2 regions of the Dehalobacter sp. DCM genome follow, and region 2 is predicted to be linked to the other one. Evidence: riboswitches for the same ligand, from Rfam matches in the RefSeq annotation. Region 2 holds a riboswitch; the other holds the start of a gene.

Region 1 (12,297 bases), 1.4 Mb from region 2:
TGCCGATCGTCAAGGAAAATATAAAAGCAGCGATAAGCAGTAATATAAGTGCCGTCATCACGGGGATGGACGGCCGCCGATTCCCCCAGCTCAAAGCGCAGGGAGCATCGGCTGCCGTTTTATGAGTATCCCGCATTATTTTTCTCCGCCTCCGTTAATCAGTGCGGTAGCTTGTACATCGGTAATATCGACTTGATAAAAGGTCTTATAAAACGCTTTGACATCACTCTTCAGATCCACTTGAACATATTCGGGATATAATACACTGGCCAGCCATTCTGCGCCAATGACCCTTGCCATACACGGCGGCCGGTCAAACCAACCAAAAGGAAGCGCTGCCGGTTTGTAGATTCTATTGTTTTTAACGGCTGAGATACTGGACCACTTGGAATCGGTATTAACTGTTTTCAGGAAATCGTCTCCACCCATCATCGAATTGACGATAATGACTTCGGGATTCCAGTTCAGGATCTGTTCCATGGAGACTTCTGTACCCATGCTTTGCGCTGAGGTTTCCAACGTAACCACGTTCGCTGCATTGACGAAGTTCAGCACTTCCGTATGCATAGAATCGGATCCATCGGTACTCAGTCCGTCTGCACTTTCCGCATAGTATACCTTTACTTTTTTATCGTCGGGAACCTTGGAAACCATGGATTTTGTTCTGTCTAAGGATTCTTTAACATAGTCTGCGAGCATATTCGCACGTTCCGATTGGCCAAGGATCTCACCAAGCAGTCGGTAAGCCTGTTCCGTAGCCGTAAGAGAGTAATCGAGATTGACAACGGGGATTCCTGTTTGTTCTGATAGCTTTTGAATACTGGCTATGTTCTGTCCTTTTTGACCAATACTCAAAATAATATCCGGTTTAAGACTGATAATATATTCCGTATTGTACGTGTTTTTACCACCCATGTTCCCGCCGAGTACCGGGAGGTCTCTGTATTTTTCATTGATATACTGTAAGGCATCTTCCGTCATTTTAGAGTTCCAGCCAATCAGCTTATCCGGATCGACCGTATAAACCATATAGGTCCCGATAGGACTGGTGCAGTATACTTTCTTAACTTCCGCCGGGATGCTGCACTGATTCCCCATCATGTCTGTAAACTCGCGCTTTCCATCAACGATTTTCGTTAATTGGACCGCTGCTGTTTGTTTCGACGAGTTGTCAGTCGAGGCGGATTTAGCCGAGCACCCCACCAGCGAAAGCAGCCCGAGGACTAAACAGATGCTCAGAGCAAGGAATTGCGTAAACTTCTTTGACTTCATTTTCTCTAATTTCTCCTTTAAATATTAATTATTATGTGGTGTATATAAAAGAAGCGTTCTGCTCCTGTATACATTTGTTCTGCCGGCGCATTATCTATGCTAATTATCGTTGCTGATTTGGAAAAATGAAAAAACCATTCGCACCTGTCAGAGAAAGAAAATTGGCATAAACACCGGCGTTCTCAGTGGCGACAAGATTGGTTCTCTCGTCGGTATATAACCGCGTGACGGCCATTGCTCTTGCCCATTGATACGGATTAGTCGGATTTTCATTCTGTAAATCAGTGTAAGGGTAAGGAACAAATGGCTGAATGGCGATCCAATCCGCATCAATACTCTTCAGATACTTCAGACCCTCCACAAACGCTTGCTCAGATAGACCAAAACTCAGAAGAAAACCGCTCGACAGTTTCAGTCCTGCCTCCTTTGCGCTTTCCAAAGTCTTTTTACGATCACATAATGTATAATCCCTCAACAACCAATGTAACTGTTTTAAAGCTGTAAGCCAGGCATATCCGAACCTACTTGAGTGGCCCTATGATATCAATGTTATAATTTCCGGTAATAAGCCTCTTCGGCACAAGACAGACATAATGTCATGCCATCTTTCTCTACATCCCTGGCATCCATCACTTTTTCTCCGCATTGGCTGCATTGGATAGACCGCAGCGGCTTCCCGGGTAAATCCCGCGGCAGGATATCCACGGTCACTTTCTCTACTTTGAAAAGATCTCGGTCATCAAACCCCTCCCAAAACTGATAGGGATCAGCATCATCCGGCATTTGAATATTTGCTGCAGAACTCAAACGGACCGCTTCGTTCGTTTGGAGATTTAGAAAAGTCGCAGCCATTTTTCCATAGTTAACGAGTTTCAGCCGTTTACGCCCTAATGTACAGCCTGTTACGACACAGATCGCATCGGAAGCACATCGATCGATTTCCACGTAGACGATCAAATCCTTAAATGTTAGCGGATCTTCAATACCCAATAGTTTTGATCCAAAGCGGGCCATCCGGACGCCGATGAACATTCCTGCACATAAATGTCCGTGATAAGCTGAAGCAGCCTCTAAATCTTCTTTAAATGTACGCATTTCAATCCCTCTTCCCATTATTCTAATTCTCAAATCGATTATTAGAATATCGGTTTGCATGATGGCTGATTTAGGTGTCACACCAAATCGATACGCATTTCTCATTCTCCGATATGACCACGTATAAAAAATGCTCCGCGTAATCACAGAGCATTAGGGTATCAAGTCAGATCATGCTGTGCTCCTTTTCAAGCGTGAAGGCAAGTCCGTTTCCAGACGCACCCTGTGGGTGTTAACCCAGTCTGTTTCCCATAGAAATATCTTTAGGCAAACAGCTCGGAGAATATTTATTTTTTTCACTTGCGACATCGTATAAGCCAACACAAACAAACAATAACTAATATAAACATTATAATTTTGCGGCAACACAATGTCAATACACTATATAAACTAACAACAACTAAATACAATTCAAAAACATATTCTTTCGATTCAAGCAAATTGTTTTGCCAACTCTTTTTCGATTGTCTTAGTGATGGTTGCCAAACCATGGCTCCTGGAATAGCATACATTTTTTTTGTACTTTTTAACGGATTCTTTTGCTTCCCACATACTCAAATGCGAACATGCATCTTGAACAATGATGACATAATCAGAATCTCTGATTAAATTATTCAGGACTTTCTTATTTCGTTTTTTGGGATAACCGTCATGACATCGTATCTGATTATTAGCCATCAGCTCACTCTCTCTACTGAAGGCTCCTATGTTAAAACCGCCAATTATTGCAATCTTCATTCCGTTTACCTCCTAATTTGTACATTATCAACTGAACTCTATATCCCAAAACAAAAAAACAAATTTCTGCTGCTTTGCCCTGTAATACTGAATTAAAGGTTAAAAAATATTGATTGCAGAATAAGAAGGCATCTTCCTGACCCGTGCCAAATAATGAATGGCATTTTCCGTCAATACCTCTATCTGTCTAATCCCAACGGCTTTTAGGAGTGCCACTTCTAATTGGCCTAAAGGTGCCAATGCCGGAGCAATTAACTGATTCTTCTGCAGAAGCGAACCTGCCAGAATAATATTTTGTCCGGGCTGGGGTATTTTAACTATTTTAAGTTTATCGTCAGCGTCAATTTCATACTCATCTAATGGAACGACGGCATCAAATCCATATGGAATCTCCATGCCGGCCTTCCTGTAAATATATTCGTAACCTTCACTCCATTCTTCAGCATCTAATAAATTGAAATAAATTGTTTTGACAGCAATTCCATCCACCATACTCACCGAGTTTTTAGGCAGATCTTTTTCTGAGACGATTTTTCGGTAATTCAATCTTCCCATGGCGTCTTGAATTGCAATGGTTTCTATTTTATTTTCAGTATTAGCTTGTTCATCTTTTAACTTCGGTTGAATCTGATAAGGTTCGTTGTTATATGGATCCATTTTCATGATGATTCCACCTTTCAATCAAATTAAATGAAATAACCTATTCTCCAGAGAAGTGATAAAAAATTACCGCTTTAGCTCATTCATAACCTCGTGGGAATAAGTTCATCCGTAAACAAAATGGCTCCACTTGAAAGAAGTGGAGCCATTAATCAACAGCTTCAATGTCACCGACATCGCGCACTCCTTTACTATGTGAAGGCATATCCGTTTCCAGACATACCCCGAGGGCTCTTGGCCCTGGCCGGAAACCATCGATGATTCATTAGGTATTCCGGCTTGGAGATATTTAGTTTTGGTACTTAGTATTACATAAACTAACATCAACTAAGATAAGCTAATAAGTATATTTTATATCATTTTCATTATATTTCAATAGGGCAGCGCAAAAAACTTTTTTTTATATCAAATTCCCAAGCAGATACATATCAGGTCTGCGCAATTAACATTGATCATGTATGCGCCATGTCTATACTCATCTTCTTACCTTCCTGAAGCGGACTACGTCTTTATCACCGGGACAGCATTTACAAACAAGAACAATGCCGAGATTGCTAGAGCTGTCTAGAAAGGCAAAACGATTCTTGTTGGTCCGAGTGTGCCAATATCACGCACACTGTTTAACTATGGTGTTGATCAGATTGCCGGTCTGGTGGCATCGGATCCAGCTCAAATATTGGAAGCTGTAAAGTTGTCACATTTTTATAGCCTCTCATTTCATACATATTTCTTTGTCATACCACCCGCTACGCCCATTAAATTGTTTGTATTTCTGTTATGACAGCGAAAGTGATTTCAGCCACTTTTTTCCTTCTGATTTTTCAAGTCCAATGGTACATGGATATATCTAACATTACACAATAAATAACAATTAAAATCAGGACTTTATTTACTTATGTTGGATAATATTTTTATATTGCCTGATCCAATTTTAAGCAAGATAAATGTTGCTTTGAAAATATAGTAAATTAATTTGTAAAAAAAAATATAATTTTACTATTTACCAATTGCCATTAATTCGCTATAATTTGCGTAAGACGATTTCATATAGTTTACTGGTATTACCTTGATCTGCAAAGACATTACACGGTATGACAATTATGGAAGGAGAAGGTCAATGTCTAGTCAGCTTCGGTCAGTAACGATTAAATTCGATCAGGAATTATTTGAACAGATTCGTTTGATTGCGGATAAACGGGGTGAGACCACGTCAGATACTGTCCGCTATCTGCTTGCGCGGGGTTTAGAAGAACGCATCTACGAACAGAATGCTGAACTCATTGCCAGAATTGTTCGCGAAGAAGTCGAGAAGGCCATGCTCCCGTACACCGGCTTTGTTCCGCAAACCGTACCCCAACGCGCCAAACCAAAGCTTGTTCCGGCCCAAGACCCCAGAAGCCTTGCGTTATTCCGTCGAACAAGCTGAGGAATTTTTGTAAGACTCCATATTAATCAAGAAAGGTTATTGATCAACTATGAAAAGAAGACTATCCATACTACTTGTACTTATGCTTTCACTGACTCTGGTACTTACAGGCTGCAGCAGCTCTAAGAAATTTGATGAAAATGCATCCTTTGACACCCTTGTTTCCCAAGCCAAAGGCTCAACGGTGACCTTTTATGGCTGGGGTGGAGACGACCTGCGTAATAACTGGCTGGATAATGTTGTCGCTCCCGCCCTCAAAGAGAAATATAATATTACATTAAATAGAGTCCCGATGGACATCGATCAAATTTTAAGCAAGCTGTCCGGTGAAAAACAAGCCGGTACCACAGACGGAACGATCGATCTGATTTGGATCAATGGCGAGAATTTCTACTCAGCAAAAGATAAAGGCTATCTGTATGGTCCGTTTACACAGAAGTTGCCCAATTATGCCAAATATATTGACCAAACTGCCGCTGAGAATCTAAGAGATTTTGGCTACACAATTGATGGCTACGAGGCTCCCTATGGTAAAGCCCAGATGGTGATGATCAATGATAGTGCGGCAACGCCTGAAACTCCTAAAAACACTGCTGAACTGCTAGCTTACTGCAAAGCAAATAAGGGGAAAGTGACTTATCCGGCTCTTCCTGATTTTACCGGCAGTGCTTTTGTCCGCAGCATCATTTGTGACATTGTCGGATATGAACAATTTGCGGATATGCCCGCAGACAAAGCTACCGTCAAAAATGCCATTCAGCCTGCTATCGATTACCTGACGGAATTAAATCCGTATCTGTGGCGCGAAGGCAAGACCTTCCCTGCAACGATCGCCCAGGTCGATAACATGTTTGCTGATAACGAATTGGTCATGACCATGAGCTATGAGCCCTATTCCGCAGCGACCAAAATCGCTAACGGCACATATAAAGCCACGGCTACATCGTTCCTTTTTGATAAGGGTATGGTCGGCAACACCAACTATATCGCCATTGCTCAAAACAGTCCCAATAAAGCGGGTGCTCTGGTCGTCGTCAATGAAATGATTTCGGCTGAAATACAGGCTTCCCAGTTCAGCAAGCTGAGATCGCTGCCCGTCGTCGACTATAATAAACTTTCTGACGACGAGAAGAAACTCTTTGACAGTGTCGATCTCGGCCAGGGTTCGATTCCCCAAGACATCCTATTAAGCAAACGCGTTCCTGAGATGCCGGCGAAACTCATTCCGATTATTGAAGAAATCTGGCTGGAAGAAGTTGTGGGCAAGTGATTAAAAAACCCTTTCTCCTTCTGCTGCCAGTCATTGTACTCAGTCTGTTGTTTGTGATCGGTATCTTAAATGGACTTATTCAAAGTTTTGGCATCATGCCTTCACTTGGATTAACTGTACCGACTTTAAAATACTATAGTGAAATATTCAGCCGTCCCGATTTGCTTTCTGCAATCGGGATGAGCCTATATATTACACTCTTATCGTCTATAGGCGCGGTGGTGCTCGGTGTCTTTATTTGCGCTTTGCTGGTAATGAGCGGCAAAGCCAAAGGAAGAACACTGCAGCTGATCAAAATACCTATAGCTATTCCGCATACTGTGGTTGCCTTATTCGTAATTTTGATTTTTGCTCAAAGCGGGTTGCTCGCCAGAGTTTTCTATCACCTCGACATCATTGCTTCCCAGGACGCATTTCCGGCACTGCTTTATGCGCGTAATGGCCTCGGGATCATTCTGGCTTACATTTGGAAAGAAGTTCCTTTCGTTGTCTTTTTCGTTGTTTCGATCATGGCCAACATCAATACCTCTCTCGGCGAAGCCGCTCAAAACCTGGGTGCTTCCCGCTGGCGTACTTTTATCGATATTACCCTGCCTCTATGTATGCCATCAATCAAAAACGCCTTCTTGATCATCTTTGCTTTCAGTCTGGGTGCTTATGAACTTCCATTCCTCCTAGGCTCAACTGTTCCGCGGGCTCTTCCTGTCCAGGCTTATATTGAGTATACCCACCCGGATTTGCTGCATCGCCCTTATGCCATGGCCTTAAATGGCATTCTGTTTATTATTTCTTTTATTATTGCTTTCCTGTATTATCGACTTTTACAGCACAATGTTGTCAAAGTCAATAAGTCTTAACTGAAAGAAGCCGCTCTTAAGATGCCAAAACGATTTCATTACAAGGAATGAACATATGAACAACCGTAAGTATGTGTTGTCGAAAGTCATAATTTATAGTTTTGTTATCTCCATTCTTTTACCACTGGCGATTGTTGCACTATGGAGCTTTGTTGGGCGATGGTCGTGGCCGCATTTACTCCCGGAGACGATTTCGCTGCGGGGTATGGAAGAGCTTTTCGGCGGATATTCCAGCGCCCTAAAGACTCTGGGATCAAGTGTCCTCCTCTCCATTACCGTAGCGGTATTCGCTGTGATCATTGGGACAATGACAGCCCGGGCACTCGTCTTTTATGATTTTCCAGGAAAGTCAATCATCCAGTTCGGTACCATCCTGCCAATCATTATACCCAGTATCGTCTTTGCGATGGGAACCCATGTGTTGTTTATTAAAATGGGTCTCGCGGATTCGGTGCCCGGGGTGATTATTGTCCATTTGATTTGCGCTCTGCCCTACTCTATTAAAATAATGACAGATATTACAGCTGCTTTCGGCCAAAGGTTGGAGGAGCAAGCAGCTGTATTGGGGGCAGCACCTTCGCAAATAATGACTGCCGTCACGCTGCCGGCCTTAACACCCGGTTTGGTATCATCAGCCTGTATGGCTTACATTATCTCTTACAGCCAATATTTTCTGACTCTGCTTATCGGCGGAGGCAATGTCAAAACGTTTTCTTTGATCATGGTTCCGTATCTGCAGAACGGTGACCGTACTATTGCCTCAGCCTACAGTATGATCTATGTTATTTCAACTTTACTTGTATTTGTCATCTTTGAACTTGCAGTCAAACGCTTCAGCAATGATGAAAGCGGCTACTTTTTTGCTTGATACGGCATGGGATATGCTGTATGTTAACATTCAACCCCCATAGCTCGGTCTGCATGTCACACTTTCGGCGGCAAGCGGAGTAGGATTTTATAGCATATTACTAGTAGGAGTGTTTTTGCTTTGTCTTTAAAATTAGTCGATATCTCTGTTACACTCAGCGCGAAACCAATTATTAAAAAACTTAATCTGGAAGTAAGTCAAGGAGAACTGATCTCACTCCTGGGACCCTCCGGCTGCGGAAAAAGCACCTTGCTTAAAACAATAGCCGGCCTCTTGCCGCAGCAGGAGGGCGATATTGTAATCCGCGGGGAAATAGTTAATAGCGTTTCAGCCGACAAGCGCGGTGCGGTTATTGTCTTTCAGGATTTGCGTTTGTTCCCGAATATGACGATAGAAGAAAACATTGCTTTTCCTTTAAAACTCCAGGGAATAGATAAAGCAAAACGGTTGGCCAAAGCAAAATCGCTGCTGAAAAGTGTTCAATTAGAAGGATATGAAAAACGAAGAACAAATGAAATGTCAGGCGGCCAGCTTCAGCGCGTCGCTCTGGCCAGGGCACTGGCAGCGAATCCACGAATTCTGCTTCTGGACGAGCCCTTTTCCAGCTTGGATGAGAGCCTTCGCCAGGATATGCGCCGTCTTGTCCTGGACTTGCATAGAGACTACGGTACTACAACAATATTAGTAACGCATGACCAACAGGAAGCATTGATGCTCTCCGACAGGATTGCCGTTATGCTACAGGGCCAAATTATTCAGTATGATACACCCCAGATGATTTATAACCACCCGGCTAACATTGCTGTCGCCGATTATTTTGGCGGCGGCAATTACATTGAGGGGACCGTGCGGAACAATCACTTTTCTAACCGCAGAATAACCTTTACGATTAATGTGCCGGACGGTGACTACACGGCCTTATTTCGTTCCTCAGCACTTGCTTTGTCCAATGAAAACAATGATTACGAGATTACCGAAATAAACTATTGGGGTGACCGTTGGGATATTACCGTTAAAGGGCAAGACGGGGTTTTTATCATATCCGAAGCGGCCGATTACCGGCGTCAAACAGGAGATAAAATCGGACTAGACTGGAATATTGATAAAGTAATTATGCTGCCATCCGCTTGTCGCCAGAACTACGAGACACAGACCTCCATATAAGCCATGGTACTAGTGTTTTGTTAAATCTAAAAGTTGCATAAAATATTTTCTGAGGTATACTGTTATTGAGGGAGGTGGCAGTATGCCTAAGAAAAGATACAGTATCGTTTTGACTGATCAAGAACGGCAGCAATTAATGAAAACCATTAAATGTGGCGCTTCTCCTGCTAAGGCTATTCTTCGCGCTAATATCATTTTGCTTCTGGATGAATCCACCGATAAACATATGAGTGTCCACGAGATTGCCGATGTATTGAATACTTCTCCTACTACAGTAATAAAAGTCAAAAAAGCTTTCTGTGAAAAAGGGGCCGGCGACACTATCAGTCGTAAAAAGAGGTCTAAACCACCGGTAGAAGCCAAAATTACAGGTGATGTAGAAGCGAAGATTATCGCCCTCAGCTGCGGTGAACCACCAGCCGGTTTTTCCCGCTGGACTTTGAGGTTACTGGCTGATAAGAGTGTTGAACTTGATATTATTGATCAGATTAGTTATGTCAGCGTGGGCAGTATTTTAAAAAAACGAATTGAAACCACATCTCCGTAAATGTTGGTGTATCCCTAAAAATGGCAGTGCGGCGTTTGTCGCTAATATGGAAGATGTACTCGATGTTTATCAGCGTGGCTATGATCCAGCTATTCCTGTGGTTTGCATGGATGAAAAACCGTATCAGTTACTTGGAGAAATAAGAGATCCTATACCGGCTAGCCCTGGTTCCGTTGAAAAGTTTGATTCTGAATACCAAAGGAATGGAACATGCAGCATCTTTCTGTTTACTGAGCCATTGGGCGGGTGGAGACATGTCTTCGCCAGAGAACACCGGAAGAAAAATGATTGGGCGACTGAAATCAAAAAAATGCTGACTGTTTATTATCCAGATGCTGAAAAGGTCTGTCTGGTGGCAGACAACTTGAACACTCACAGAATATCTTCGCTTTATGAAGCATTTCCGGCAGAGGAGGCTCATACTTTAGCTAAAAGATTGGAGATCCATTACACTCCTAAGCATGGCAGCTGGCTCAATATTGCAGAAATAGAATTATCCGCGTTGACTAAACAGTGTCTTAACAGGAGAATCAATGCTTTGGATATACTGAATGATCAATTGTTATTCTGGGAGATCGATCGTAACGATAAACAAAAAGGTGTTGACTGGCAGTTTACTACTGAAGATGCACGAGTGAAACTGCGGCACCTGTACCCGAAGATATTATAGTTTTAGATTTAACACTGTACTAGTATTATGATCTTTCAATAATTAGACAAATATATTCTTTTAGGGTCCGGTCCGCGCACCACATTCCGCTTTCGGCTCTTGCGCCATCCGTGAATTTGCGTTAAGGAAGTTAAAATTCTTTTGCCCTCCCTGGCGAATTTTAACTTAGGTCCATCCATGGACCGTTGCGCTCCGCAATCCTACTCCGCTTGCCGCCGGAAATGTGGTACGCAGACCGAGCTATGGGGGTTGAATGTCCAGTTATTTAGCGAACGTTGTACTAGGTAAAAGAAAGACCGATGCAACTCAACGAATTCATGGTGATCGTTAAGTTACAACGGTCCTTTTTTATAGAATGATCATACATTCAACTATTAATTCTTACTAAGCCTGGTTAACAGCTGCCATCTTTATGTCTGATACTTGTGATTTCTTCAGCATGCTCAGCTTACCGCTATCAATACGGATAATTTGATCCCCCAGCAACTCAGCTTCAGCAGGATCGTGGGTGACCATCACAAATGGAATATCCCATTGTCTCTGTATCTTTTTTAATTCAAGTTGTAATTCGCTTCTTGTTTCCGGATCAAGCGCGGATAACGGCTCGTCAAGGAGCATGATCTCCGGTTCAGTCATCAACGCTCTGGCCAGCGCCACCCGTTGTTTCTCACCCCCGGATATGTGTTGGGGATGGCGGTCCTTCAAATGCAGTATGCCCAACAACCGCATCATTTCCTCAGCCGCGTATGGGGAGACATGGCGTTTTTGTTTGCTAACGCCATACGTTATATTCTTCTTAACCGTCATATGCGGAAAAAGAGCGTATTCCTGAAAAACATAGCCTACTTTACGTTCTTTCGTCGCCAAATTGATTTTTTTATCCGACGCATAGACTGTCCTATCGCCGATTTGAATCAGTCCCTCTGACGGGCTTTTCAGTCCTGCCAGGCACTTGAGAATCGTCGTTTTTCCCGCTCCGGAAGGACCTACCAACACCAGGATCTCATTGCCGGCTTGAATTTTTGCTTTCAGTTCAAAATGATGCAATTGCAGTGTAAAATCAGCCTTTAGCATACCTGCTCACTCCCTGCCTGCCGGATCATTGGTCATTCCTTGCTGCCGGCGTTTTGACCAACGGTTAAGTCCGAATATCACTAAAAAGCTAAATACGGTCATCATGATGACAAGGACCATGGCCGTTTGTGAGTCGCCGCCTTCATTGGCCATATAGATGGCAATGGGCATCGTCTGCGTCCTACCCGGAATATTTCCGGCAATCATCAATGTGGCTCCGAACTCGCCGAGCGAACGCGCAAATGAAAGGATAAAACCCGAAACAATTCCCGGCCAGGATAATGGCAGGGTTATTGTGAAAAATACGCGGAATTCATTGGAACCCAAGGTTCGGGCAGCATTTTCCAATGTTCGGTCCACACTTTCCATTGCAGCCTTGGCCGACTGATACATTAAAGGGAATGAAACAACCGCAGCGGCAATGACTGCACCGGAAAGACTGAAAACAACGCTGACATGAAAGAGATTTTCTAAGAGCTGCCCGAGTGGCCCATTCTTGCCAAAAAGCCACAACAGGATAAAACCAACGACGGAAGGCGGAAGGACTAATGGCATCGTGATAATCGCTTCCGCGATGTCCTTACCGGGGAAGTTTCGTCTGGCCATATGTCCTGCTACAGGAATTCCGATGAGAACGACGATGATTACTGCAGCAA
Region 2 (12,297 bases):
GTCTTATACTATCTCTGGAGATTTGCATACGTTCTGCCGCACTGAATGCAGCCAAGGCATTATATAGATTATAACTGCCTTGCAGATTAAGCCGAAATGGTTGCTTGTCGATTTCAAAAGTGATGCCACCACTCGCCTGATACACCGCTTTTGCTTCTATATACGGGTCTGGACGCTTGAATCCACAGTTTAGGCAATGATAAATCCCCAGCTGTCCGTAATGGAAAAGTGAATATGCCAATTCCTCACCACATTGTGTGCAAAATCGGCCTTCCCGCGTCTCCGTGCTTTTTTTTCTGCTGGAGGGTATACTATCCGCTCCATAATAATAAACACGGCTCCGCCCGGCTCCGATTTGAGCAACAAGTGGATCGTCAGCATTAAGAATCAGTTCTGTTTCTGGAGGCAGCGATTGCCTGACTAGTTTAATCGTCGTATCCAATTCTCCATAACGGTCAAGCTGGTCGCGAAAGAAATTCGTGATGACGGCGATACGCGGGGTCAATTGTTTGCACAAAGCCGGTAATGTTGCTTCATCCACTTCCAGCAATAATATCGATGCCAACGGTTTACCGGTAAAGGTTGTGTTTTGCAGTAAGGCACCGGTGATTCCGGTCAGCATATTAGCCCCTTCTCTGTTGAAAGCGATCTTCTTACCTGCTGTCTGGAGTATAGCGGCTAACAGATTGTTTGTCGTTGTCTTACCATTGGTTCCAGTAATGATGATAGCACCCTCCGCAAAGAGAGATGCCAAAGATTTGATCATAAAAGGACAGATCTTTAACGCAATTGCTCCAGGCAAGGTCGTTCCTTTTCTGCCTAAGAATTTCATTACGCTTGATATAATTTTACCGAACCAAAGTGCTGTCCAAAAGCGCGCTCGCATAGTTACTCCAATCACCCATCAAAATTGCAATAAAATACTTTACGAAAATAGTAACACTCAATAATATAACCTAATTAAGCCATAAAATAAACACCCAGTATACCGTTCTTTAAATACTTGCGATTATTCACATTTGGGGATAGCCGGCCGCACATGACATTAACTGCATCTAAATAGTAAAATGTCCCAGAATGCAAATGGGCGATACTTGAACTTGATGTCAACCTTATGGATAATGAGAACATAATCCTATCTTTCATCCTTTTAAAGTATTTTTACGGAGGTACACTCTATGATCTTTGATTATCTGGGAAAAAGCCCTGTATTGGGTAAAGACGTCTATCTTGCTGAAGGGGCAAAAGTCATCGGCGACGTCACCATCGGCAGCCAATCGAGCATCTGGTTCAACTCGGTGCTACGGGGGGACATTGCTCCGATCATGATTGGCAAAAACGTAAATATTCAAGATTTAAGTATGATCCATGTGAATACAAACCTGCCTACGCTGATCGAAGATAATGTATCTGTTGGACACGGGTGTATTCTTCATAGCTGCACCATTCATAGCGGCAGTCTCATCGGAATGGGTACGATTATCTTGAATGAATCGGAAATCGGTATGAATTGTCTTGTAGCTGCAGGATCACTGATTCCCGAAAGAAAAAAGTATCCGCCTCATACTTTAATCATGGGCTCTCCCGCCAAAGTTGTCCGGGAACTAACACCGGAAGAAATTGCAGCTAATCAAAGACTTTGCGAGAGCTACATCCGACGTTCCTGGGAATATCTCAACAGAGTATCAACAATTTGATTCAACATTTCCAAATAAACCTGATTATCATTGAAATCGCCATATGGGTGAATTAGTACCAATTAATATGGGTCATAGCAATCAAGGCTGGCTAATAAACATCGATTTATTAGTCAGTCTATTTATTTTGCTTTAAGCCTATGGCACTGGTCAATTTTAGGAATAGAATGTTGCAATAATAACCGTTTCAATCTGAAACAATGTGTTTTAAATCATGCCGGATTGCTAGAAAACACCTTCATAATTCTATCTCTCTCATTGGCATAGTTGATGCAATATATAAATGGGTGTGGAAGATGAGGCTTTCGGCATTATCGTGATGGATGGTAATTTCAATTTGGTTTTCCATGAAGCGCAAAGCATCGCATCTTTAAGGCGAGTCTATGAGCGACTGGGAAATCGTCTGTGAAGCGGCTAAGCGCTTTGGCGATGATATTCATAATTACTTAACGGAAGGAGGAAGAAAATTAAGGACTATGTGTACCGAGGCTTGAACAGAGCGGAATTGCGGCTTATAACTCTTACGTGAACTTCACGAATAAGAAATATTTCGTATTACCGACTGCCGTACTAAGCAACAAACAGTGAGGCAGTGGCGGCCACGGAAGCCCAGGTCCAAACAGTTTCTGTCAGGACGAAAGCGTGAGGTGTCGTCGACAGACTCAACAGGTGGTAAACGAGACGGTTCGTACTGTAAAAACCGGGAAAACAATGCCCAATGCCATCGTCAATCTACGCGGAGCCAATGTAACTGCAATCATTTTATGCTCAGACCACAGAGAATAATAAGAATTTAGTATATTTAAATGGGAGGCTAAAATATGGAAATGAGTAAAAAGCCTATTGCTGCTAGTGTTTCATTCGGAATATTTATGCTATACCTTCTAAATTCCGGTAACGGTGCTGCTACCGGTGCCCTGTTCAGTATGTCTCAAATTTTCCCGGATGTCCCTTTTTCAACGATTTCAATGATCAATACGCTGCCGTCTATTACTCTGATTATCGGCTCCATTTTAATGTCATCGATCCTCGGCAAAAAGATTTCCTTTAAAACCGCCGGTATCGTTTCCTTCCTAGTCTTTGGCATCTTTGGAATCTTGCCGACATTCATCCATGGCACTTTTTATCAGATCCTAATCGCTCGTGTGCTTTATGGCTTCGGTGCCGGCCTTCTTGCTCCTATTGGCGCGGCTGCCTACCTGCGTTACATTCGTGACTACGAGACCCGTAGCAAATACTTGGGCTTCGGTAAAGCTGCTGATTTATTCGGTTGCTTCATGCTGACTCTTCTTGGCGGCTGGCTTGCAGCCATTCACTGGTCGTACACGTTCTTGGCATATCTGGTTGCATTTGTTGCTTTAGTACTCTTCCTGCTTACATTTAAAGAGCCCCCGACAATGGACGAACTCCTTAAAGCCGAAGGAAAAACAGACGCCAGTGAGTTCGAATCGGCTAAGAGAGTCAAGCTGGCTCCGAGACTGTGGGCTATCGTTGTTCTTTCTGTCTTTATCGGTATGGTTACCGGTCCTTTTATGATGAATTTCTCCAGTATTATCGGTTCTAAAATCAATGCGGGTCCTGGCGTCGCCGGTACCTTGCTCAGTATCTTCGTTTTGGCCGGAGTTGTATCTACGGTCATTACGGGGCCCTTGGTCAAAATGTTTAAGCAATTCTCCTTCTTAGCCGGTATGGTTGTCGCTATGATCGGCTGTCTTATCGTCGCAAATGCTATGAGTGTTGCCATGTTTACCGTTGGAATTCTCATCTTTGGTCTTGGTTATCTGGCTGTTCTCCCAATCATTGTTTTGGAAAGTTCTACGCTCACAAATACTGCCGGTTTGGCATGGGCCGCCTCCCTTTTCTGGATCGGTATGAATGTCGGTAACTTCCTTTGCTCCTATTGGGATGGCTTTATGCTAAAAATGGTCAACGGCGATTGGGGCGGGACTTATTATATCACCGGTGCTGCTGTTGTCATTATCGGTATTGCTTGGACCGCAATCATATGGGGCAGCCCAAAATGGAAAAAAACTAATTCAGAGACTGCTGCAAAATAGATTTCCTTTCGTGTATTTCAATAAAAAATCTGCTCCCGTGTTAAGAAAAGGGAGCAGATTTTTTATTGAAATATTCTTTTTCGATATGGCAGTACTATTCTACAACCTCGATGCTATCTCCCGGCTTGATCCAGCCCGGTGACAGTAATTTAGTAAATATACCTTCTCGCGGCATAACACAATCCCCTGCAATCCGTTTGATCGCGCAGCCACTGTTATGGCATTGCTTGCCTATTTGAGTGACTTCCATCAACGTCTCGCCGATTCTAAGTTTGGTTCCTACCGGGAGTTCGTATAAAATAATGCCTTCTGTTGTTAAATTTTCAGCGAACCTTCCATTATCAAGACCGGTAAGTCCGGCTTGTTTTAACTTATCAACACTTTCCGTGCCTAATAAGCTGACCTGACGATGCCAGTTGGCAGCATGCGCATCGCCAACTAAACCATGATTCACTTCAAAATAGCCTTTTTCAATTTCCTGTTTCGGGACACCGGTTGTTTCACTGATATTGACCGCAATAACTTTTGCCATGAGTTAAGACCCCTTCCAAAGCTAAAAAATAATGATGACGCTATATGACAGCATGAGATCGCAGATACTTATGTGCTGTACACACTATGCTCATTGGTTCAGGTTAAAAACGCTAATAATGATGTCCGCAACACGCACATAATCATTGAGATCAATCAAGGGAACCGGGGCTGCAAGATCCTCGACATCGGTGATAACGCCAAGCAGATTTTCTGCCGGGGATACGATCTCTGTTCCCAGCTCTCTTCTAACCACTTCAAAACGCGGCCTTTGGGACATTTTAAAACCTTCAACCAGGATAATATCGACATTCTCAATCATTGGAATAACCTCTTCAATATCCTTCTTGGTTTCAGTTTTTTGAATGACCGCATATTTATCCGGCCCGATGATCGCGGTAGCCGTTGATCCTGCTTCGGCAAAACGCCAGCTATCTTTACCCGGTTTATCAATATCAAACCGGTGGGCGTCGCTTTTGATTACACCGATCCGATAACCGCGTTCGGTCATTTCCCTGATCAGCTTCTCGAGGAAAGTCGTCTTGCCGGTTCCTGATTTTGCAGCAACAAAACAAACTACCGGGACAGCGCTCGCCGCTTTCTCCGATGAGTTATTGCCCGTATCTCCCCCAGATACCGAATGGTAATTATGACGTCCATTTCTGATATCACTGCTATTGACCGATAACATTGTACCTGCCATATACCCCACTCCCCTTATCGTATCGATGGTACAGGTATCTATCCGTTCGTTTTTGTATTCTAGTACAGCATTCTTGAATTCTTTTTACACCTCAAATCAGGTCTGCGTGCCACAGTTCCGGCGACAAGCTTTCTTTAACTTAAGGTTTTTGAGCGCATTCGCCGGCGGTTCCCTTTAATATTTCAATACCGTGTTCTAGCGACTGCAGGACAACAGCGAGACATTCCTTCACACCTTTGGGACTGCCCGGTAAATTAATAATCACTGTTTTGCCTCTTATCCCGGCTTGAGCCCTTGAAAGCATCGCTCTGGGTGTGACCTTCAGGCTTGCATAGCGCATAGCCTCAGGAATCCCAGGTGTTAATCTTTCGACGACTGTAAGGGTTGCTTCTGGGGTAACATCTCGTGGTGAGAATCCCGTCCCACCGGTGGTTAAAATAACGTCTACTTTAAGTTCATCAGCAAATTCAATCATCTTTTGTTCAAGGACCCTCTGTTCATCCGGGACAATAACTACGTCCTTGACTTCCCAGCCAATCTCTTCAACCATCGATTTAATCACTTGTCCGCTTAAATCTTCTCTTTCTCCGCGGGAACCTTTATCACTGGCTGTAATAACACCGACAGTTATCATGTTTTTCACCTCTTACCTATACACACTGTCTTCTATTCTTTAGTTCATGACCCATGCTTCCAAATGGATTCAAGGAAAAAACAACGATTATGGTTGCGTTTCCCTCAAATAATTGCCGCTCTTGCCGCCGGATTTGCTCACAAGACAGATGTCTCCGATCACCATACTCTTTTCGGCGGCTTTACACATGTCATAGATCGTTAGAGCGGCAATCGATACGCCGGTCAACGCTTCCATTTCGACACCGGTTTGTCCGGTATTCTTAACTGTTGCCTCAATCTCAACTTTACTTTCCGCGTCATTTATATTGAAAGAAACATCAATACCAGAAAGCAATAGGGGATGACACATCGGAATGAGGTCCGACGTCCTTTTTGCACCCATAATGCCAGCAACTTGGGAAACAGCCAATACATCACCTTTAGCCAAGGCTCCCTGCTTAACCAACGCCAATGTTTCCGGCTTCATTCGTATCTCACCACGGGCAACGGCTACCCTAACTGTATCTGCTTTTTCACTGACATCGACCATTCTGGCGCGTCCCTCTTTGTTAAAGTGAGTTAGTTCACTCATAATCATCTACTCCCTTGTATTCTTTATTATCCGCCAATTTCGTGCATATTCCGAATGACTGGTTCATAATCGTTGCTTTGAATGCAGTGACGCATTGGCTTGGCTTTGATACCATCCATCAAGAACTTATCAAATTCATTTTCAGCGTAATCTTTAATATCAATCTCCACATTGGAGTGAAGGCACGGTTTTAGCTTGCCGTCCGGCGTCAGTCTGATCCGATTGCAATAATGGCAGAAATGGCTGCTGAGCGGGCTGATCAGACCTACCTTACCTTTACTGTTCGGCAATTTGTAAAGACGCGCCACGCTGCCGTGTCCTTTAGAAGGCATAGAAATTAGCGTAGGCACTCTTTTCAATATTTCATCATTGGCGAGGAAATGTTCCGTATCCCACTCGCTGGCTTCACCTAGCGGCATGAGTTCAATAAAACGCACCTCAATATCTTCATCCCTGGTCAAATTAACGAAGTCTTCGATCTCATCATCATTGAATCCGCCGATCAGCACAATATTGATCTTCAGCGGAAACAATTTAGCTTCTTTCGCTGCGCGGATTCCTTCTAGAACATCGTCTACCTTACCGCATCGCGTAATTTGACGATATTTATCCGGATCCATACTGTCGATGCTGATATTGACCCGAGTTAAACCCGCTTTTTTTAAGTCTTCAGCGTAATTTTTCAAAAGCAGCCCGTTGGTCGTAAGTCCCAGTTCTTTGAGACCGTGTTCTTTTAAGGCAGAAATGTTACGGACCAAATCAAGTATACCTCTGCGAACAAGTGGTTCGCCGCCGGTTAATCTGATTTTAGTGATACCCAGCTTAACTGCACTCTCAGCTACTTTTTCAATCGTTTCCAGATTTAAGATCTCCCGGTGTTCTTTTTTATCAATACCATTTTCCGGCATACAATAAGTGCATTTTAAATTACACAGATCGGTGACGGATATCCGTAAATAGTTGATATCTCTGCCATAACCATCAATCATATTTTATCTCTCCTCAAATGCGCGTAAAACGTATTTTGCTGACGATTCTATAGTTTGGACATGACACTTTATAATCCTGGATCTGGGGTCAGGGTCAATTATCTGCAAAAATAACAGTTTGGATATTGACACATTTGGCAGTTGCTGCATAAGCCGCCTTCACCCATCCGAATGAAATCGTTTTTACTTAGGGTTTCGCAGGTAAATATTTTCGGTAATACCGCATCCAAAACAGTCGTTTTATAATAAGCTGCGGCACCGGGTACACCTAATATAGGTACACCACGCAAATAGGCCAGCATAAACATATTTCCGGGCTGAACAGGCACGCCGTAAGTAATCACTTCTGCACCCGTTCCTCTGATTGCCCCCGGTGTCAGATCATCCGGATCAACCGACATGCCGCCGGTCATAATGATCAAATCAGCCTTCTTGTCCATAAATTCATAAATCTTACCCTGAATAAGCTCCAGCTCATCCGGGCAATATTCCTGACCAATGATTTCAGCTCCAAAATAATCAACTTTCTTGCGAATGACAGGTCCGAATTTATCCTTGATCCTGCCTTTAAAAACCTCACTGCCGGTGATTACAATACCGACTTTCAGCTTTTTATAAGGCTGAACAGAAAATACCGGTCCATGTAAAATACACAACTCTTCCACTTTGCGTATATTTTCTTCTTTCGTAACAAGGGGAACTATACGTGCTGCAGCTATCTTTTGGTCTACTTCCACTTTAAAGTTACTCGGCAAAGAGGGAATAGTCACGTGCTCAATGGAATTGATCTCATATAAAAGTGAGCTTTTGATCCGTAATAAGCCTTTTTCTGTGGATATGAGAGTTGTTTTTCCCTCCTGCGGTTCTGTATACCGGATGTTTTCACCCATCACAGCCTGTGCCATACGAACAGCCGCGTCATCCTCATGAATCTCGCCGGCGTTTTCTTCCCAAACGTATATGTGTTCTTTTCCTAGGCTTAATAGTTCTTCGACATCTTCCTGACAGATAACATGATTTCGCTTAAACGCAGCGCCTTTGAATTCTCCAGGGATTACTTTCGTTATATCGTGACAGAGAATCATACCCACTGCATCTTGAACTGCTACCTTTTTCACTTATATCTCCTCCGGTATGACTTTTTTTGATTCATTTCTATGGTTTATTTTGATCAACAAATTATTCAACCTTATAAACAGTCAACTTTTCTCCGGCTTTAACAGGTCCGCTCTTTTCAGGGACCTCTGCCAGAGCATCACATCCAAGCAACGAACTGAGGACACCGTTACCTTGTTCCCCGGTAGTCTCAATATTGGCTAAACCGTTTTCAAAGACAATCCTGCCTCTGATAAATCGTCTGCGAGGACTTCCTTTGCGAAAATCTGCTTGCATAGTCGCTACAAGCGTCTCATTGTGATAAGCGTTTCTACCCGCCATCCTTTTAAGAAAAGGTACGACAAGAAGTTGATATGTTACTATTGCTGCCGCAGGATTGCCGGATAAACCGATGAGTATTTTTCCCTCCCTGACAGCGACGAGGCAGGCTGAGCCGGGTTTGATATCTATTTTCCAAAACAGCGTTTCTGCACCAAGATAGTCGGCTGCAAAACGGATGACGTCATAGTCGCCGACAGATACACCGCCGGTTGTGATGACAACATCGGCTTCCTCCCATCCTTTTTCCACTAAATCGGCTACTGCTTCCATTGTATCTTTGCACATTCCTATGACGATCGGTTTGATCCCGATTGTACGAAGGTAACCTTGGAGTGTATAGATATTACTGTTTCGAATTTTTCCGGGACGGAGATCCTCTGAGGCATCGATCAGTTCATCACCCGTTGAGATCAACGCTACCTTGGGTATTTTATAAACCGGCACGTGAGCTACGCCAAGCGAAGCCATTACTCCCATCAACGGGGGTGTAATGAGCGTACCTTTGGTCGCCATGATTTGCCCCGCAGCAATATCTTCTCCCGCTGGAACAATATCTTCTCCGGGTTTATATTGTCTGGTTATGGTAATCGTATTATCCCGAACCGCAACCTCTTCAAATTTGGTCACAGCATCAGCTCCTTCAGGAATTGGAGCACCTGTAAGGATTTTTATCGCCTGGCCGGGTCGGACAGGTTGCTTGGCGGTATAGCCTGCAGGTACTTCTTCAATAACTTCCAGTGTTACAGGTTTAGCCGGACTTGCTTCTACTGTATCTTCAGCCCGTAATACATACCCATCATAAGGTGAACGGGCAAAGGGCGGTATGTTTTCCTGAGAATATATATCCTCGGATAGTACACTTTCCAGGGTATCAGCCAAGTCCAATTTTGTACTTTCCACAACGTTACAATATTCAAATAACAGGCTCTGAGCTTCTTCCAGCGATATGTTGTTTTTCAACGTTGATCCTCCTCATAAAAAATCGTCTCTCCTTACCACCTGTGGTACCGCGGCATAAATTCATCCATGAATAATCGCCGCTCCTTGCCATCCGTGGCACAAATTCATCCATGAATAAATAAATTCCTGCACGGACATGCAGGAATAAATTTTTGGTTTGAAAAAACCATTCATATTCGCATCTCCTTCGCGATACAGCAAGTAACAAAATTTCTTCTGTCACTCCGTGGACTTTGTCCAGACCTCAGGTCCATAGCATAATACTTTAGGACTTTAAGGCTCGGAGAAAAATTATATGATTTTTATAAAAATTGTTACCTACATTATAACCTAAAAACCGTTTTCTGTCTCTATCTTATTATAAAATAGTGTGATTTCATTAAGGCTTACATTTTATTACATTTGCGTTTTAATTTAGCAAAGCCAACTGATCACTTGATATGAAAAGATAACCAAGTCGTATACACTTCCTCAATAAAATCCCGTGAGTCCGTTATTACCGGCAAGTTGATAAACGGTAATCCGGAGTGTTGAGAATCCTTAGTATCATCAAACAGAAGAAAACCCTGCTTCAAGTCTTCCAGATTTGTTTTTAGCATCTTAAAACAATCGGTAAACAGTGACCTATCCATTAAATATACAGCTGCGACAACATCCCAATTATAAAATCCGTCTGTTTCAAATATCTTCATTATATGGGTAAACCAGTACATGCAATTATCGCGGAGATAGTGGGTTGATGGACTGGGACAGTTGAGTTTTCCAATAAACTCCTCTCGGCTAAAAAAGGCCTTTAGACAGTTATTACCGGTAATAATAGAGATATTTCTTCCATTTTCCATCAGCACCTTAACCGCTTCCAGGTCACAAGAGAAATTCAGTTCATCCAAATTTCTCTCGTTGATGATCAAGGGTTCCGTAATGCCCCCCATGACAACGATTTCAGCAGTTTTCTGAAAAAAGAGAGGATCTTTGAGAAAGGCCGCATAGATGTTAGTTAGCGAACCAGTCGCCAGTATGCTAATACTCCCCGGATCGGCATCAACAGTCTTTACAAGAAAATCCACAGCGTCGCTGATATGGGTGTGATTATCCGGACAGCCTTTGAAGAAAGGTATATCCGACCGTCCAATCTCATGCAGCATACGTTGTGTATTGGTATAGACCGTCTCGACGTCACTGTTTCCATAAGTCGTCGTAATTCCGCATATTTCCGCATCCATCTTACCCAAGAGATAAATCAAGGCCAGACCATCATCAACATCCGCGCCTTGCACGCCCATCGTATTGTCACAGTCAAAGATAATCTTCTTATGCAAAAGAACCCTCCGGTCATACTTTTATAATGCAATATCTATGCCAGTCAATTTTTTATTTTATAACCTTTTGATTTTACAGGACAAACCGTTATAGGTCCAAGTACCGATCAACGGATCGGAAGTTTCAATATCCGCATTGGTAAGAATATTGGCATTCCCCAGCCATAGTCCGCCCAGATCCGGTTCTGCTGGCTGCATCTCCGGATACCACCATCCATACTCCAGACTGACAACATCGTCACACATGACAGATATTTTTAAAGTAAACACTGCTTTTCCCCGATCTGTTTCGACCTGGACTTTGCATCCGTCTTCCAACCCTAACTTTGCAGCGGTAGCTGCACTTATTTCCGCTAAAGGTTCCGGATGTGTCGCCCGGAATTTTTCCAAATGGTGATAACTCGACGCGTAATACGGTTGAAAACGTGCACCGCTAATCAATATTAATGGATATTCCTCATATTGGGCCTGAACGGGTTTTGGCGTAGGGAGCGGATCGGCGCCGATCTCTTGCAGAAGTTCACTGAAAAGCTCCACTTTTCCACTGACTGTGGCAAAACCTTTGTACTTGCCGGTTGCCGGATCGATATCCGCATACTTAAAATAGTCATTCGGCGGGCAATAAAGTCCGGTATCACAATATTCTTCCCAGGAAATACCCGCCGGAGCTAATGATGAGATCATGGCATCGTGGTAAGTTTCCCATGGCCAGTCCGTATCCGATTGGCCCAGTCGCAGCCCCAGTTCTTTCCAGAAGTAAAAGTCCGGTCGGCGTTCATAATAGGGTTCTACCGCTTGGTCGCCGCCATAGGCAATATTGGCGGTGCCAGCCTTTGTCTCAATAAGAGGCCGTTCCAGAATTCCTGCGCTCGGCAGCACATAGTCAGCCAGCATGGAGGTGGGATTTGGGAACAATTCCAACACAACCATCAGGTCCAAGCTCTTCATTGCTTCATAGATCAGATGGGTATCTGCCTGCGTTAGTAACGGATCCGAAGCCATGACAATAAGTGATCTGACAGGATAGGGTTTACCCGTTAACATGGCATTCCAAACAAGGTTGGGGTGTGCTGAAGTCAAATAGCGCATCGGCAGGCGTTTCCCATGCTTCATCGTTTGCTGACGGACTTTTTCATACCCGGTGAATGCCTGTAAACTGAGTTTATCCTTGGCAATGTATTTTGCCGCCATCGCCGCCGCATGCTGTTCACTTAATTCCAAATCGATTTCGGGAATAAAATCGGGCATTTCACTGATATGGGAAGCATACGGTCGGTCCAGGTTGCCGGTAATGGCACGTAAGATAGCAATTGCCCGATGGGTTGGCACACTGTTTGGCCCCAGCTGATCGATGCCCCGTCCACTATGCAAGGTAGCCGGTCCATTTTTAGCATATA

What was found. Region 2 has a riboswitch for molybdenum cofactor ahead of LPY66_RS05400 (molybdopterin molybdotransferase MoeA). Riboswitches for the same ligand answer to the same signal wherever they lie in the genome.
Region 1: it holds a riboswitch for molybdenum cofactor, as region 2 does, so the genes downstream of both, LPY66_RS19755 (hypothetical protein) here and LPY66_RS05400 (molybdopterin molybdotransferase MoeA) in region 2, are expected to answer to the same signal.

The regions. Positions count from the first base shown of each region.
Region 1 is NZ_CP092282.1:4,227,182-4,239,478, forward strand. Features, by position in the region: gene LPY66_RS19730 (FecCD family ABC transporter permease) at 1-136, opposite strand, end outside; gene LPY66_RS19735 (ABC transporter substrate-binding protein) at 136-1,272, opposite strand; gene LPY66_RS19740 (hypothetical protein) at 1,376-1,711, opposite strand; gene LPY66_RS19745 (FmdE family protein) at 1,822-2,367, opposite strand; molybdenum cofactor riboswitch at 2,533-2,661, opposite strand; gene LPY66_RS19750 (DUF2325 domain-containing protein) at 2,800-3,105, opposite strand; gene LPY66_RS19755 (hypothetical protein) at 3,205-3,768, opposite strand; molybdenum cofactor riboswitch at 3,933-4,062, opposite strand; gene LPY66_RS21050 (Rossmann-like domain-containing protein) at 4,346-4,546, shown strand; gene LPY66_RS19760 (hypothetical protein) at 4,883-5,191, shown strand; gene LPY66_RS19765 (ABC transporter substrate-binding protein) at 5,241-6,461, shown strand; gene LPY66_RS19770 (ABC transporter permease) at 6,458-7,318, shown strand; gene LPY66_RS19775 (ABC transporter permease) at 7,374-8,186, shown strand; gene LPY66_RS19780 (ABC transporter ATP-binding protein) at 8,307-9,350, shown strand; gene LPY66_RS19785 (helix-turn-helix domain-containing protein) at 9,433-9,897, shown strand; gene LPY66_RS19790 (IS630 family transposase) at 9,878-10,567, shown strand; gene LPY66_RS19795 (ATP-binding cassette domain-containing protein) at 10,952-11,641, opposite strand; gene modB (molybdate ABC transporter permease subunit) at 11,648-12,297, opposite strand, start outside.
Region 2 is NZ_CP092282.1:1,119,699-1,131,995, reverse strand. Features, by position in the region: gene LPY66_RS05445 (MurT ligase domain-containing protein) at 1-886, opposite strand, end outside; gene LPY66_RS05440 (gamma carbonic anhydrase family protein) at 1,179-1,697, shown strand; gene LPY66_RS05435 (MFS transporter) at 2,519-3,754, shown strand; gene LPY66_RS05430 (MOSC domain-containing protein) at 3,849-4,286, opposite strand; gene mobB (molybdopterin-guanine dinucleotide biosynthesis protein B) at 4,377-4,988, opposite strand; gene LPY66_RS05420 (MogA/MoaB family molybdenum cofactor biosynthesis protein) at 5,128-5,622, opposite strand; gene moaC (cyclic pyranopterin monophosphate synthase MoaC) at 5,710-6,195, opposite strand; gene moaA (GTP 3',8-cyclase MoaA) at 6,222-7,184, opposite strand; gene LPY66_RS05405 (molybdopterin-binding protein) at 7,283-8,302, opposite strand; gene LPY66_RS05400 (molybdopterin molybdotransferase MoeA) at 8,364-9,581, opposite strand; molybdenum cofactor riboswitch at 9,747-9,879, opposite strand; gene LPY66_RS05395 (nucleoside hydrolase) at 10,013-10,900, opposite strand; gene LPY66_RS05390 (molybdopterin-containing oxidoreductase family protein) at 10,958-12,297, opposite strand, start outside.